Regions from separate parts of the Lysinibacillus fusiformis genome, predicted to be linked through region 2. Evidence: riboswitches for the same ligand, from Rfam matches in the RefSeq annotation. Region 2 holds a riboswitch; the other holds the start of a gene.
What was found. A riboswitch is a leader RNA that binds a small molecule or an ion and turns the genes downstream of it on or off. The one in region 2 is predicted to bind cobalamin.

Region 1: it holds a riboswitch for cobalamin, as region 2 does, so the genes downstream of both, JTI58_RS06600 (hypothetical protein) here and JTI58_RS21270 (glutaredoxin family protein) in region 2, are expected to answer to the same signal.

The regions. Positions count from the first base shown of each region.
Region 1 is NZ_CP070490.1:1,325,685-1,333,890, reverse strand. Features, by position in the region: gene ytvI (sporulation integral membrane protein YtvI) at 1-133, opposite strand, end outside; gene JTI58_RS06610 (hypothetical protein) at 224-778, shown strand; gene JTI58_RS06605 (glutathione peroxidase) at 864-1,409, shown strand; cobalamin riboswitch at 1,558-1,755, shown strand; gene JTI58_RS06600 (hypothetical protein) at 1,917-2,474, shown strand; gene JTI58_RS06595 (ABC transporter substrate-binding protein) at 2,458-3,408, shown strand; gene JTI58_RS06590 (tyrosine-protein phosphatase) at 3,554-4,321, shown strand; gene JTI58_RS06585 (MATE family efflux transporter) at 4,456-5,823, shown strand; gene JTI58_RS06580 (putative RNA methyltransferase) at 5,826-6,659, shown strand; gene JTI58_RS06575 (lysophospholipid acyltransferase family protein) at 6,739-7,341, shown strand; gene JTI58_RS06570 (low molecular weight protein-tyrosine-phosphatase) at 7,402-7,863, shown strand; gene JTI58_RS06565 (YebC/PmpR family DNA-binding transcriptional regulator) at 8,064-8,206, shown strand, end outside.
Region 2 is NZ_CP070490.1:4,328,898-4,337,103, forward strand. Features, by position in the region: gene JTI58_RS21255 (enoyl-CoA hydratase/isomerase family protein) at 1-538, shown strand, start outside; cobalamin riboswitch at 663-851, shown strand; gene JTI58_RS21260 (hypothetical protein) at 1,054-1,248, shown strand; gene JTI58_RS21265 (hypothetical protein) at 1,242-1,901, shown strand; cobalamin riboswitch at 2,202-2,379, shown strand; gene JTI58_RS21270 (glutaredoxin family protein) at 2,497-2,721, shown strand; gene nrdI (class Ib ribonucleoside-diphosphate reductase assembly flavoprotein NrdI) at 2,718-3,077, shown strand; gene nrdE (class 1b ribonucleoside-diphosphate reductase subunit alpha) at 3,074-5,167, shown strand; gene nrdF (class 1b ribonucleoside-diphosphate reductase subunit beta) at 5,155-6,123, shown strand; gene dut (dUTP diphosphatase) at 6,136-6,573, shown strand; gene JTI58_RS21295 (hypothetical protein) at 6,644-6,970, shown strand; gene JTI58_RS21300 (hypothetical protein) at 7,161-8,093, shown strand.

The DNA of each region.
Region 1 (8,206 bases), 2.0 Mb from region 2:
GTTCTAAGAAAAATGCACTAATCCCAGCGAATATTAAAGGCATAGACACAGGGATAACAAAATAGGCAGCTATAAGTAGGGATAAAATCACAATCAACCGAAAAATCAATTTCCTAGCATTAAATTTATTCATAAACTCACCTTCTTTGCGAAAAAAATTAAGTTAAGTGTACCATAAATCAAATTTTATTACGTTCTGAAACAATAAAGGTAGGGATAAATTATGGAAAAAGAGATTCTGCAACTTTTTAATAATCTAACAGAGCATGATCGCGATATTCAATATGAATCTTACGAGGAATTATTGAAGATTATGCAGGAACCCGTAGATTGGACATATGCAGTTTGGGAACAGCTAATAAAAGCACTTACATACAAAAATGGATATTCTCGTGCACGTGCTGCACAAATTTTATGCGCTTTAGCTGCAAAAAGTGATCCAGAAGAAAGGGTATTGGAGGATTTCTTAAAGATTTGGGCTGTGACTTATGACGAACAATCCGTCACAGCAAGGCATGCATTACAAGCAATTTGGAAAATTGGGCAAGCAGGACAGGTACAAAGAGATCTGGTTGTGTCATATCTAGCTAAAAGATTTCAAACATGTATAGATGAAAAGCAGCCATCTCTCATTCGACAGGATATTATTATGTCATTTAAAAAGCTATATGATCAAACAAATGACTCGAAATTATTAGACATTGCCCATCGTTTAATTAATGAAGAGCAAGATGCTAAATATAAAAAGAAGTATAAGTCAGCCATCCGTTCAAAGTAGCGAGATGGTGTTTTTTTGGGCAAATTCTTTGATGATCTGTTGACTAGTCAACTATAATAAACGAAAAACTATAAGGGGTTATGGCATGAGCATTTATAATTATCTAGTACGGAAGCCTAATGGTGAAATTTTATCGATGGAAACATATCGTGGAAAAACAATGTTAATTGTTAACACGGCAAATCAATGCCGATTTACATATCAATTTGAAGATTTACAAAAAATGTATGATAAATATGGGAAAGAAAATTTTGTAGTCCTTGGCTTCCCCTGTGATCAATTTGGTCATCAAAATCCTGAAGATGGGGAGGAAACTAAGCATCTTTGCAAGGTGAACTATGGAGTCACATTCCCGATTTTTGAGCTTGTACAGGTAAATGGTGAGGCTACACATCCACTCTTTAATTATTTAAAGCATGAAGCGGATTTTCGCGAATTTGGTAAGGCAAGTATGCAGGAGAAAATGCTTGCTGAAGCAATTGTTCAACTTGCCCCAAGCTTTTTAGATGGTCGTAATATTCGCTGGAACTTTACAAAGTTTCTAGTAGATGCTGGTGGTAAGACTGTCGCGCGCTTTGAGCCAACGGATTCTCAGCTCGATATCGAACAGGCAATTGAAACACTATTATAGTCTATAAATTTTTTTAATAATGTAAAAACTTATAAAATGGTTTTAAATTTTCTCTTATAGTAGAAATATTGCTGTATGTATAAAGTTATCCATGCGCAGCACAACTATTTTTTCTGAAACATATATGATAAACTGCTTTACAAATGAATTATTCTTGCAGAATAAAGGTGCTAGTTAGCATAATCGGGAATCCGGTGAAAAACCGGAGCTGTTTCCGCAACTGTAAGTACAGCCATTATAAAGATTTACCACTGTCTCAAAGAAGATGGGAAGGTTCTTTATAACTCATTCGTTTCATGTAATGAACTGTACAAGCCAGGAGACCGACCTTTATTTGAACGTATAAAAACTTCTCGGAAGCTAGGAGGATATACGGCAAAAACATAGGCTAAGTCGAGTTTGATGGCGATCATTATGTTATTTTTGTCGTTCCTTTGCAAAAGGAGCGGCTTTTTTTATGCCTTTCATGTAAGAATTTTTCATTATAGAAAGTAGGGGGGACAGCAAGTGAAAAAAGATGCACGTTATTCTTGTTATCCATTTATGCGTGAGAAAGCTTCAACGGTCGATTTTGAAATTCGAACGGATAGCCTCACAACACATCTAGGAGTTGCATTAGCTGCAGTAAAAAAAGAGGATATTCAAGTTGTTGCAGAGGATTTAATGCTTATTTTACCTATGGCTTATCATGTCAATGGCTCAGTTCGTGGAAAACTAGCAGTAACTGAAGAGGATTTATCTTGGTTAAGTGAGCGTTATGACTTTTACGTTGGTCATGTGAAGGAAGAGATTCAAAGTTTTGTTTTACCTCAAGGAACTGAGGCCGCTGCTGCTTTACATCTTTGCCGCAGTGAAGCAAAAAAATCATATCGTACCTTACACAAAGTATCAGAAGAACGAGAGGTTCCTGCTATTCTTTTCGATTACCTTGGCTTATTAGCTAATGTATGTTTTGTCATGGCTGTTTTTATGAATCAGCAAGCAGGAATAGCTGAAATACCGTTTATTAGTAAATCATACCCAATGAAAAAGAAAAAGGAGAATAATAATGAAGAAAGTATTTAAATTCCAATGGCTATCAGTGCTCTTACTTGCACTGATATTAGCAGGCTGTGGCACTGCTGAAGATACAAAAAACAAAGATGCTTCACAGGATACACAACACACAGAGAAAACAAGCTATAAAGTGACAGATGACCGTGGTGTTGAAATAGAGTTTAATGAAGTTCCAAAAACAGTTGTATCATTACAACCAAGTAATACTGAAATCTTGTTTGCTCTAGGTGTTGGCGATAAAATTGTAGGGGCAACTGAGTACGATACTTACCCAGAGGAAGCACAAAAAATTGAACGTGTCTCTGATACTATGAATTTTAACAGTGAACGAATTTTAGCGTTAAAGCCAGATGTTGTCATTGCTTATACAATCGGTGATAAGGATGCACTAAAGCCGCTTGAAGATGCAGGAATTAATGTGTTTGTTATTCAATCTGCGACTACTTTCGATGATGTTTATGGAGATATCGAACAAATTGCTGCTGTGATGGATGTTGCTGATCAAGGAAATAAATTAAACGAAGAGATTAAAGCGAAAATTGCTGAAGTACAAACGAAGGTGAAAGACGTAAAGACGCCGAAAAATGTTTATTTAGAGGTTAGCCCTAAGCCAGACATTTATACAGCGGGCTCTAGCACTTTCCAACAAGAAATACTAGAGGCAGCTAATGTTAATAATGTTTTTTCTGAATTGAATAGTTGGGCGCAAGTTTCTGAGGAAGATGTGATTGCGAAAAACCCAGACGTTATTTTAACGACAGTAAACTATACAGAAGATCCAATAGGAGAAATTCTTGCGCGTGATGGTTGGAATACTGTGACAGCTATTCAAAACAAAGCGGTATTATCTCTTGATACAGATATCTCGAATCGACCTGGTCCACGTATTGGTGAAGCTGTAGAATTAGTAGCGAAGGCTGTATATCCAGAGTTATTTAAATAAGAAATGTTTCCATGCTAGCTGTAAGCCTTTCAGCTAGCATTTTTGATGTGGTTTTAATTATTACCTAGCGTGAAAATTGGAATTAATTTAGTTTGTTCTTTAAAATAAAAGTAAGTATGCTCGATTATTTTAGGAGGTGTAGTGATTGGAACAATTAGAGACAAAGGCGATTCCATTTGAGGCGGTCTATAATTTCCGAGACATGGGTGGATATAAGACAAGTGATGGACGTAGGGTAAAGAACGGTTTATTTTACCGCTCAGCCGCTCTTGGGAAAATGACACTGGCGGATAAAGAGCTATTTGAAACGTTAGGGATTAAAACCATTTTTGATTATCGTGATAATAGTGAGGCGTATCATAATCCTAACCCTGTGTTCTCACACGCTCAATATATTCAAATTCCAGCGAAGGGCAATCATTCTTTTGAAATGCCTACAAATGCTGGGGGGAGAGATTTCTATAAAGTAGTGAGCCCTGAAATGTTCCGGGATTTTTATGCACAAATGCCGTTTAATAATCCTTCATTTAAAGAGTTATTGCTAACTATTCAAAACCCTGATAATTTAGGACTTGTTCATCATTGTGCAGTCGGAAAAGACCGAACAGGGATAGGAGGGGCCCTTATATTGCTAGCTTTAGATGTCCCTGAGGAGACGATTATGGAAGACTATTTAGATACGAATATACATTTACGTCCAATGGTAGAAAGAATGGCTCAGGCTATTCAGCATCAGTATAATGACCAAGAGCTACAGCAATTTTATGCATTAATGTCCGCTCGCGAAGACTATTTACAAGCAGCATTGGAAGCTATGGATCGCCGTTATGGTTCAAAGACTGGGTTTTTAGAGCAGGAGTTTGGCCTAACAATTGAAAAACGAGAGCAATTGCAATCCTATTGCTTAATTTAAAATGGCCCCTTTCACACTTAAGTGAAAGGGATTTTTTACGTGGAAGCGCTGTCTTCCTATAAACCTCTTTACAGTCTGAAAATTTGTGATAAGATACAATAGATTTTTAAGAAAATATAGGAGAAGTGAAAGTATTGGCAGACACAATTAAAGAGACAAATAAGTTAAGTCTATTCCATTTAACATGGCCTATCTTCTTAGAAGTATTTCTATTTATGTTGATGGGACTAGCCGATACTTTTATGCTCAGTGCTTTATCAGATAATGCTGTATCAGGAGTAGGTGCAGCCAATCAATATATCCATATAGCTATCTTGATACTGGAAGTAGTGGGCAATGGTGCATCTATTGTTGTTTCACAGTATTTAGGTTCAAGACGCTTTTTTGAAGCAGCGAAGATATCGGCGTTAGCGGTCACAATGAATTTGGTCGTTGGACTTTTAATGAGTATTTTATTTTTCTTCTTTGCGAGACATTTGATGACGATGATGAACTTGCAGGGAGAAGTACTCCACTATGCACAAAGTTACTTAGTCATCATTGGGAGTTTTATTTTCCTACAGGCAATTATTAATGCACTTGCTGCAATTATTCGTGTTCATGGTTGGACAAAACAAACTATGTACGTATCATTTGGCATGAACGTCTTACATGTTGTGCTAAACTACGGTCTTATATTTGGGAATTTAGGTTTACCAGAGCTTGGTGTGAAAGGAGCGGCTATTTCCTCTGTCATTAGCCGCGCTTTAGCTGTACTAGTATTTTTCTGGTTGCTATATCAGGTAATGGAAGTGCGCGTGAAGTTACAATATTATTTTGAGTATTCAAAGGAATATGTAAGGAAAATACTAAACATTGGTTTACCATCTGCATTTGAGCAGGTACTTTATCAGTTTTGTCAGATCATCTTTTTATATTATGCGACTTACTTAGGCGCAGAAACACTAGCAGCACGACAGTATGCTATGAATATTTCGATGTTTACGTATTTATTTGCAATTGCCATTGGTACAGGAACGGCCATTATTATTGGTCGTCATGTAGGTGCAGGAGAGAAAGATGAGGCGTATCATCAGCTATGGAAAAGTGTTCGTGCAGCATTTGTTTTTACGATTATTATGGTCGCGGTCGTTACGATTTTCCGTAAGCCCCTCATGCAAGTTTTTACTGATAATCCAGAGGTCATTAAGATTGGAGCGTCCGTGTTAGCTCTAAGTATTTTGCTAGAGACTGGCCGCACGATGAATATCGTTGTTATTAACTCTTTACGTGCTTCTGGAGATGCCAGATTCCCTGTGAAAATTGGTTTTCTATCGATGGTTTGCATGAGTCTTCCGCTTGGCTATTTATTTGTATTTGTGTTGGATTGGGGCTTGGTTGGAATTTGGCTAGCGATTTCAGCAGATGAATGGGTACGTGCAATTATCGTATACTTTAGATGGAAAAGCCGTAAATGGGAGCGTTATGCTCTCGTTTCACCGAACGACGAGAAGGAGGCATAGAAATGGGCGCATTATCTAAACGTGCTATAGGAGCAGCATTAATGGATCAACATATCACACTTTTTGCTTGTCCTATATGTCAGCAATCAATGCATGTCTATGAGCAGGGGAGATTGGTTTGTTCTTCTAATCATTCTTTTGATATTGCGAAGCAGGGCTATGTCAACATGCTGACACATAACGCTGCTTCTAAATATAGTAAGAGTCTCTTTGAATCCCGCAAGGCTGTTATTGATAGTGGAATTTATGATGCTGTAGAAGCGCGAATCGGTGAGCTTATAACCTCTGCAAAAACGGTGCTAGATACTGGTTGTGGAGAGGGATCACATTTAGCTCGCATTATGAAAGATACAGATCATGGTGTTGGCATTGGTATCGACATAGCAAAGGAGGGTATTTTGGCTGCCGCACGTCATTATCCACAACAAATTTGGTGTGTAGGTGATTTAGCTAAAAGTCCATTTGCTAAAGCAAGCTTTGATGCGATTTTAAATATTTTATCGCCTGCAAATTATGAGGAGTTTAAACGACTTCTTACACCGAATGGCTGTCTTGTAAAGGTTGTACCGCAAAGTGGCTATTTGCAGGAGCTGCGTGCTCAATTATATGCAGATTCAAACAAGGAAACTTACTCCAATGAACAAATTGTGGCTCGTTTTCAAGCTAGCTTTCGGGAGGTAAATGTAGAACGTGTAACTTATACTTTACCGCTTGCAAAAGAACTAGTACCTGCGTTATTAGAGATGACGCCAATGGGCTGGCATAAAAAAGAGGAAACAGCCATTGTCTTAAATGAAATTACGATTGATGTGGATCTGTTAGTAGGGAAGGGTTAAGTTGGTCACCTGCAATTGCAGTATACTGGTCTTTTCGATTACAATGGGAATAAACATTGAATAAGGTAGGAATGTAACAGTGTATAAACTAGCAGCAAATGTTGTCAAAGTAATATTAAAATTAATGGGTTCAAAGGCTCGTGTATATGGAGAAGAAAACTTGCCGAAAGAGGGCGGGTTTATTATCGCTTGTACACATACAGGCTATGTTGATATTTTAAACCTTGGTGTAGCCATGTACCCTCGTGAAATTCACTTTATGGCAAAGAAGCAATTATTTGAAATGAAAGGGCTTGGCTGGCTTGTTAAGCATTTAAATGCTTTTCCAGTAGACCGTGATAATCCTGGGCCGAGCGTGATTAAAATTCCTTCACAGTTATTGAAGGAAGGTAAAATTGTAGGGATTTTCCCCTCTGGTACACGCAGCACAGAAGGAACGGATTTAAAGCAAGGAGCCATTACCATTGCACAATTGGCAAAGGCGCAAATCGTTCCAGCTGCTTACGTTGGTGCGCGTAATGCTGGTGATGTGATGAAGCGTGGCAAAGGCTATTTAATTTATGGTGAGCCATTTTATGTAACAGGTAAGGGCAAAGAAGGTCGTGAGCAGTTTACTCAACACCTTGAGCATGAGCTTGTTGCTCTAACAGAAGAATTACAAAAACGTATTCCCGTAAAATAAAAGCAAATGGCACTCAGAATCAAATTGATTTTGAGTGCTTTGTTGTAGGAGGAAAATAAAATGATTCGAGTACTTTTCGTATGTTTAGGTAATATTTGTCGCTCTCCCATGGCAGAGGCGGTCATGCGTGACTTGGTGAAGAAAGAGCATTTAGAAAAAAAAATTGAAGTGGATTCTGCTGCCACTAGCTCATGGCATATCGGTGAACCTCCTCATCGGGGTACACAGGATAAGCTTAAGGAATACGGTATTTCCACAATAGGCATGAAAGGTCGACAATTACTAAAGGCTGATTTTGAAAAGTTCGCTTATATTATTGGTATGGATGAAAGCAATATTCGCAATATCCGAACGATGCTAGGTAATCCTCACTCACCAAAGGTTTTTCGTTTTTTAGATTTAACAGCGCATGGCAAAGATGTCCCTGACCCTTACTATACAGGTGATTTTCAGGAAACCTATGATTTAGTACAAGAAGGCTGTCAGGCATTACTAGCAAAAATTAAACAAGAGCTGTTGTAAGGTGGCGCTAAAAACGTAAATTTTAACAGCGATTTCTTCAGAAAAATGCTACCTTAAACATTGGTATATCTAGCTTTGTAAGCATCATTGTGTTATTATTTGCAGAGTAAAGATACGATAAGTATTTAATTACCATTTACAGATATGCAACTGTGTATCTATTATTTTTATAAATTATCTTTTGAAAGAGAGTGGAAACAATGGGTCGTAAGTGGAACAATATTAAAGAAAAGAAAGCGTCTAAAGATCAAAGCACAAGCCGTATTAATGCAAAATTTGGGCGAGAAATTTATGTGGCAGCTAAATCAGGCGAACCAGATCCAGAGTCAAACCGTGCACTTAA
Region 2 (8,206 bases):
TGTTCTCTTTACCAATGGCGCAGATTGCTACATGACAAGCGATCAGTTAGACACTTTCCTAGCGCGCATTGAACAATTAGACTGGCATACATTGGAGACCAGCACAGCTCTAGGCCAATTAATGGAGGACTATTCAAGTACACCTTTAACAAACAGTGACCTTGCCAACCTCCAACATAAGATCGATCAGCATTTCTCAAAAAATACCGTGGAAGAGATAGTTGAATCCTTAGACAATGACGCAAGTAAATTTGCGCAAGAAACAAAGCAGTTCCTTCTATCTAAATCTCCATCATCGTTAAAGATTACGTTAAAGCAACTGATAGATGCTCGAGATAAGACATTAGAGGAATGCTTTGCGACAGATTTAATCTTGGCTAAAAACTTTTTAAGACATGAGGATTTCTTTGAAGGTGTACGCTCTGTCGTCATTGATAAAGACCGAAATCCACAGTATATCTATCAAACATTCAATGAATTTACAGATAAAGACCTAGAAAATTTCTTTCAAGATCGTAATGCGACAGTAAAAAAGTAAAAACAAGTGGATTTTCTATTGATAAACGTTGAAACCATCTACTATTTAAAAGGTAGATGGTTTCTTGTTTGTAGTGATATGCGAAGTAAGTTAGCAAAGAGATTGATATGTTATACTATAAAAAACGGAATAACAGGATAAAGGTACAAATTCATAATGAGTTTGTTTAAAAGGGAAGTTCGGTGAAAATCCGGCGCTGTCCCGCAACTGTAATTAGGAGTACATTTTCAAAGCCACTGTTCTGTCATGTAATGGGAAGGGAAAATGTGTGATGATCATAAGCCAGGAGACCTGCCTTTGTCTAGTACAGCCAAAAAACCTACGAGGATAGGGGGTGTTGAGTGTGACGAATTACCTTCATCATACTCATAGTGCGACAACCAAGAAAAGGGTCTCTATTCAGTATAGACGACTTATTTTATATTGGTTGAAGAACTATGTAGTATTTAAGTCATAGCTAGCATCTTACCTAAGGGGAAAGATGTTTTTTTTATGAACGAATAGGAGTGAACAAAATGACATCTCATTCAATTTTATTTTATGAAAATCAGTTAAAGCAGCAAATAATGAACAACCTTTCTAGTGAGCACATGATTTCCCTACAAGTTTATATCAAAATATTAATACAAGAAAATCCTGATGATTACAAAAATATTAATTATGCCTATTTAAATATAAAACGTGAGTTAGTCGGGGCAATAGAATGCTGATAGATGAAAAAATTTTAGAGGATAGCATTGATATTGATCAAGATACTCTATTTAATAATTTGGATCATTTTGAGATTGAGAGATGCTTTGTATTAGAATATTTAGAAATGCTGTTAAAGTGGAATAAACAAACAAACGCTATTTCTGAAGAGAAACTTCAAAAGCTTTGGATGAAACTGATAAGAAAATATAAATTTTCTCTTGATGAATGGGAAAGAAATGCTGGAAATACGAATATTCACTCGTATCTTGTGAAAGAACAAGGGCATGGTCTACAAAAATTAATTCGTTTTTACAGGGACCGTCATGGAGTGAAATGGTTAGAAAATGCCTTTGATTATGGCATGACATTGCTAATGAAAGGTGGGGAAATGCCAGCATTAGAAATGTTTTTCCTCACAAATTTAATATGTTACAAGTGGCAACTAGACTACTTAGAGGATAAAGAAGTGCAATATTACTTTTCTCATTCAGTAAATGGGAAAGTGAAAGAGGTCTATGATCGTTTTAGGGCTTACGATAGAGAACAGAATCTATTAACTGCAACTAAATTATATAAGCTTTTATCCAAATATAATCCTCAATTTCATACAAATTCTGCTGCAACGCCGGAATTTTATAAGGAATTGGCCCTGTTTATTGTAAAGCACTAATAGATGTTCGTAGTGTCAAACAGTCTATTTTTCTTCAGAATATAGACTGTTTCCATAGCTATTCAAGATTATTTTAGGCATTCTATAAATGAATAGTTTTACTGTAGATAGAATTTAATAGAAAATCTCGTACATCGTTTAAAATATCTATTTTGTTTAGGTATAAGTAATTAGTGATAATCTATTTCGAACTACATAATCAAAAATACTGAATAATCCAAAAATAAAGAAGTTTAGAATCTAGATTTACTTTTCATTTGAAGGATGGTAAACTTAAAACTATTGAACAACAACAATATATTGTGTTCGTTTTACTAAGGTACTACTATATGTAGTTTAAAAGGGAAGTTCGGTACAATTCCGACGCTGTCCCCGCAACTGTTAAGCTGACGATGATAGCATCCACTGTGCATGCGCATGGGAAGGAAATCAGAGAATGAAGCAAAGCCAGGAGACCTGCCTTTATAAAACAAATTAATCATTTCTTCGGGGATTAAGAGATGGGAACGTCGGTATTTTTAGTATGTTAACGTTTCCATTTTAGCTATCTCTCTTAAAGAGATAGCCTTTTTATTTTATGAAAAGAGGGATTTCTATGAAACTTTATACGAAAACAATTTGTCCAAAATGCCTGTGGGTAAAATCTGAATTACAACGTGCAGGACTTGAAGCAGAAATTGTTAACATTGATCACGATGAACAAGCTAAGCAAACCATTATAGATGCAGGTTTTTTAAGTGTGCCTGTTTTAGAAATGAATGAAACCTTTATAGGAGATGTTCAGGAAATTGTTTCTCAAATTGAGTTGATTACCCTATGATCGTTTATGCAAGTCGTACAGGCAATGTCCGAAATGTTGTATCCAAATTAAAGGCAGAAGCTATCGAGCTCTCTGAAGAATTGCGACTGAATAAGCCGTATCTTTTAATTACCTACACAGATGGTTTAGGTGACATTCCAGCGAAGGTGCAACGCTTTTTAGAAAAAAACAGAGATTTTTGTAAAGGAGTAGTTGCCAGTGGCAATAGTAACTTTGGCCATCATGTATTTGGCGCTGCTGGTGAGAAAATTGCTACTACCTATCATGTACCCTTAGTAAGGAAATTAGATTTACGAGGCAATCAAACAGATTATGAAGCAATACAAACGTTTTATGAAACGAGGGTAATGAGATGAAAACCTATTTAAAGCTTAATAATGACGTACTGAATCGTTATAGTACAACTGGATTACTTGAGTTAGAAAAAGATCGTGAAGCTACGCGCCGCTACTTTTTAGAGTATGTCAACGTACGTTTGCGTTATTTTATAGATATTGAGGAAAAAATCCGCTATTTAGTTGATGAGGGCTACTATGAGAAAGCATTTATCGACATGTACGAAATGGAATTTATTAAGAAGTTGTATAAAAAAGCCTATGATTATAATTTCCGTTTCCCATCCTTTATGAGCGCCAGCAAGTTTTATGATAGCTATGCTATGAAAAGTCGTGACGGCGAAGAGATTTTAGAAAAATATGAGGATCGTATTGTTATTATTGCTTTGTATTTAGCTCAAGGCAACACAGCTTTAGCAGAACGTTCTGTCGAAGCGATGATGGAAGCCTATCAACCTGCCACACCAACTGCATTGAATAGTGGCAAGAAAGCACGTGGTGAATTAGTAAGCTGCTTTAAATTATCAATGGATGACTCCATGAATAGTATTGCCGAAAACATTGGCTATTGTTTAGAGCTATCACGCCTTGGTGGTGGGGTTGGGGTCAACTTAACAGATTTACGCCCTTTAGGGGATCCAATTAAAGAGATACTGAATCGTGCAAGTGGTGTCATCCCAGTTGCGAAACTGTTAGAAAATTCTTTCAGTTATTCGAATCAGCTAGGGCAACGAAATGGCTCTGGTGTTGTTTATTTAAATATTTTTCATGCAGATATAGAAAATTTTATTTCATCCAAAAAACCGAATGCCGATGATAAAATTCGCCTCGCAACCCTTTCAACAGGAATTATTATACCTAGTATTTTCTTCGAACTGATGAAACGCGATAAAGATATTGTTTTGTTTAGCCCATATGATATATATAAAGAATATGGCAAACGTATGTCTGAGATCTCCATCTCAGAAATGTATTACGAGCTACTTGATAACCCTAAAATTCGTAAAATCAAACGTTTGAATGCACGTAAGCTTTACACAGAGGTGAAAAAAGCACAATTTGAATCGGGCTATCCGTTTGAAATCTTTGATGATAATGTCAATAAGGTACATCCTTTAAAAAACATTGGTCGCGTAAAAATGTCCAATCTATGTACCGAAATTCTGCAAGTGCAAGAGACAAGTATCATTACGGACCAAGATCAACCAAATGACTATGGACTCGATGTATCGTGTAACTTAGGGTCTATTGATATCCATGCAGCAAGTAAAGTCAATGATTTCGGCGCATTAGTCGATACAGCCATGCACTTATTAACGAATGTATCGCAAATGACACATATCAAGAATGTACCGTCAGTTGCAAAAGCCAATCAATTAATGCATTCTGTAGGGCTTGGCTGTATGAACCTTCATGGGCATCTCGTGACGGAGGGCATCTTGTACGGCTCAAAAGATTCGATTGATTTCATGGATCACTTTATGGAAGCGATGAACTATTACTCACTGAAATCTTCGATGGAAATGGCGAAAGAAAAAGCTGCAACCTTCTACCGATTTGAGGACAGTGATTATGCATCAGGTAGCTATTTTGACCAATATATAACTAAGACTGAAGAAGAGCTATCACCTGTTGTGTTGAAAGCACTTGGCAATATTCCAATCATTACGAACAAGATGTGGGAAACGTTAAAGCAGGATGTAATGCAATACGGTCTATTCCATTCCTATCGTTTGGCTATTGCTCCAACTGGCAGTATCTCATATATTCGTAGCTGTACGGCTTCAATCGCACCATGTACAGAGCGCGTAGAGGTTCGTGATTATGCTGATAGTAGAACGATTTATCCAATGCCTCATTTAACAAATGACAACAGCCATTTATATGTGGAGGCATATGATGTAAATCCGTATGATTTAATTGATTTATATGCAGCTTCTCAAAAACACGTTGACCAAGGTATTTCCATGACGCTTTATGTGACGGACAATTGGACAACCGAACAATTGGCTAAAGTATACATTTATGCATGGGTAAAGGGCATTAAATCCGTTTACTATGTTCGTCAACGATTACAAAGCTTAGAGGAGTGTGTAGCATGTCAAATATAATCTATGAGGCCGTCAATTGGAATAAAGCAACAAGTGAGCTTGCCCAAATATTTTGGGATCAGCAATGGAAGCAAATTTGGTTTCCTGAAGAAATTGCGGTCAGTAAAGATATTAAGCAATGGAAAAGCTTTGAACATCAAGACACATATAAAAAAGTATTTGCAGGATTAACCTTACTAGATACTGTACAAACAAATATAGGAATGAATCGTGTTGCCGCTTATACAGACGATTTACAGGAGAAGGCTGTCCTAACTGTTTTTGATGCATTTGAGGCCATCCATGCCAAATCTTACTCTTATATTTTCACAACGCTTTGTACAAATGAAGAAATAGACGAGCTATTTGAGTGGGTCAAGAAAAATGAATTCCTACAGTATAAGGCAAATAAAATTGCAGATATTTATAATAGTATTGAAGAAGGCAATCCAGAGAGTTTATGGAAAGCAATGTTCTCATCCGTCATGCTCGAATCCTTCCTTTTCTATTCTGGCTTTTTCTATCCATTGTACTTAGGAGGACAAGGCTTCCTACGAAACAGTGCTGAAATTATTTCACTTATTTTGCGTGACGAATCTATCCATGGTGTAGCAGTTGGATTTTTTGCTCAAAATCTATTCAAGCAATTTTCAAAGGAAAAGCAAGAAGAGCTACATTTATGGGGCTATGAGTTATTATTAGATTTATATCAAAATGAAATGAAATATACCGATGATATTTATGCGGAAACAGGATTATCGCCTGAAGTGAGAGCGTATGTACGTTATAATGCTAATAAAGCACTAATGAATGTCGGCTTTGAAGCCATGTTCCCAGAAGAGGAAGTCAATCCGATTGTGATGAATGGTATTCGTAATGAAGGCTCCACATATGATTTCTTTTCACAAAAGGGTGCTACCTATGCCAAGGCAAAAGTTGCGCCGATCACAGATGACACATTCAATTTTAATCGTTAAGGATGAAGCACAATGAATCTAGAAGTAAAAATCAAAAAAATTCACAATGATGCCATGCTACCAATGCAAGCCAACCCTGGTGATGCGGGCATGGATCTCTATTCCATCGAAGCCATAGAGATCCCAGCAGGCGTAGCCAAACTCGTTAAAACAGGTATTCAGATTGAATTACCTAAGGGAACGGAAGCACAAATTCGACCTAGAAGTGGACTAGCATTAAAGCATAGTGTAACTGTACTCAATAGCCCAGGCACAATAGATGAAGGCTATAGAGGCGAAATCGGCGTTATTTTAATCAACCATGGTCAAGAACCATTTATCGTAGAAAAATCCATGCGTATTGCCCAAATGGTTATTCAATTTGTTCCATCCATTCAATTAGTGGAAGTAGACGAATTATCTCAAACGGTCCGTGGGGCATCTGGATTTGGAGCAAGTGGTACGAAATAGCTTGGCTATATACAAATAGAAACCTCATAAAGTTTACTTAAAAATCCTGCGAAGATGCAGGATTTTTTTGTTGTCATTTATAATAGCAGAAGGAAATGATAGGGTTCTTATGGAAGAAATGCACCATACTTTTATAAAAAACAAAGGGAATAAGGTCGAACAGCCGGCAAACTTCACATGGTCTGTCCACAGCACCGTGATTGGAGGTTATTATAAAATGGGCCAATATGATTTCCTCAATCAAGAAGGCAGCAGCATAGCTCATTTTGATCTCTATTCATTGGTGCAATCCTCAGACAAACCTTTGACTGGAAAGCCAGACGTTTTGATTTATGATGCAACGGTTGATCAATGGTATGTGTTTAACAAAACAGCTAGTGATGCCATTTTTTCGTAAATGGGAACTGCTGCGAGAAATGGCTTTGTGACAGTTATTAGTAATACCGTTCCATGATTTTGTAAATCCATTAAAAACGCTTTAATGAATGAATAGAAGAGCACATATATTAGTACGAATGATATGTGCTCTTCTTTATTTTGTTATTTAAGGAGAAGAGTTTATTCTATTAAGATAGTGAGGATAAAAAATGAATAGGAAGATTGAAAAATACTATTTAACAGAAGATGAGCTGGAGGTATTTGAAACCTCTTTTCAGTATGGGAATTTAAAGAATGCTAATTATGTTTTTGTTGGGATGGAGGAAGGATTAGGGCGTTTTGGTTATCAAGAAAACCTAGAGGGCAGACTAAATTTTTTAACGAAGCACAATCATTATGTGCATTACATCGATGCTGAACAGGATTATAGAAACGGATGGTATGTAACAGATATTGAAGATTCACCTGCGCTCCTGACAGCCATCAATAGTAGTTTAGAAAATAGAGGAATCCCTATAAGCTGGGAAGTTGATAGAAAAATTTACCCAACCATGAGAATGCAAATTCGTTTAGCTAAGCTACTGGAAACAAATATGGACTTCTCTACTCTGGATTTATTTCAAAGTAATACAGACTATTCTTCGTATCCCTTACATACTAAAGACGGAGCAACCGCAATGTTTGATTGGTACCCTCTACCAAAAAGAAGTAAAAATGATTTTCCCTATATAGTTTCTGGAAAGTTTGACGATTTGAAATCCTATTATCATTATTATGATACTCAAGACACAACTCGAATAAATATTATTAAAAATATGTATGATACGTTGCCATTAAATATTAGTTTCGTTTATGTAGGCATACAAAGGGGAAAATTTAAATTACAAAAGCATTTTGAAGATGTGTTAGGGTTCCAGTTTGCTCCTTATAATACAGGCTTAGTGCCTGCTAGCTTTTCTACACGAATGGACCCTAGCCAGAAGCCTAAGCCTTTTAGTATAGGTCAAAGAATACGAGATGATGGTCACAGACAATTAGCCGTCATGACACCTTTTTGGGGAATGGGTCAATTTGGATTCGACGATATAAATGCAATGGCAGCTTGGGTTTATGAGAAACAAAGCCAATTCAATCTTGCTTAAACAGTTGAATTTGTAAGTTATGGAGAAGAAGAGATTACATTAAAATTGGATTCGGTCTGTCTATAGAGACCTAAATGCAGGAAGAAAGATAGTAGTAAGCTTAAAAACAAGTT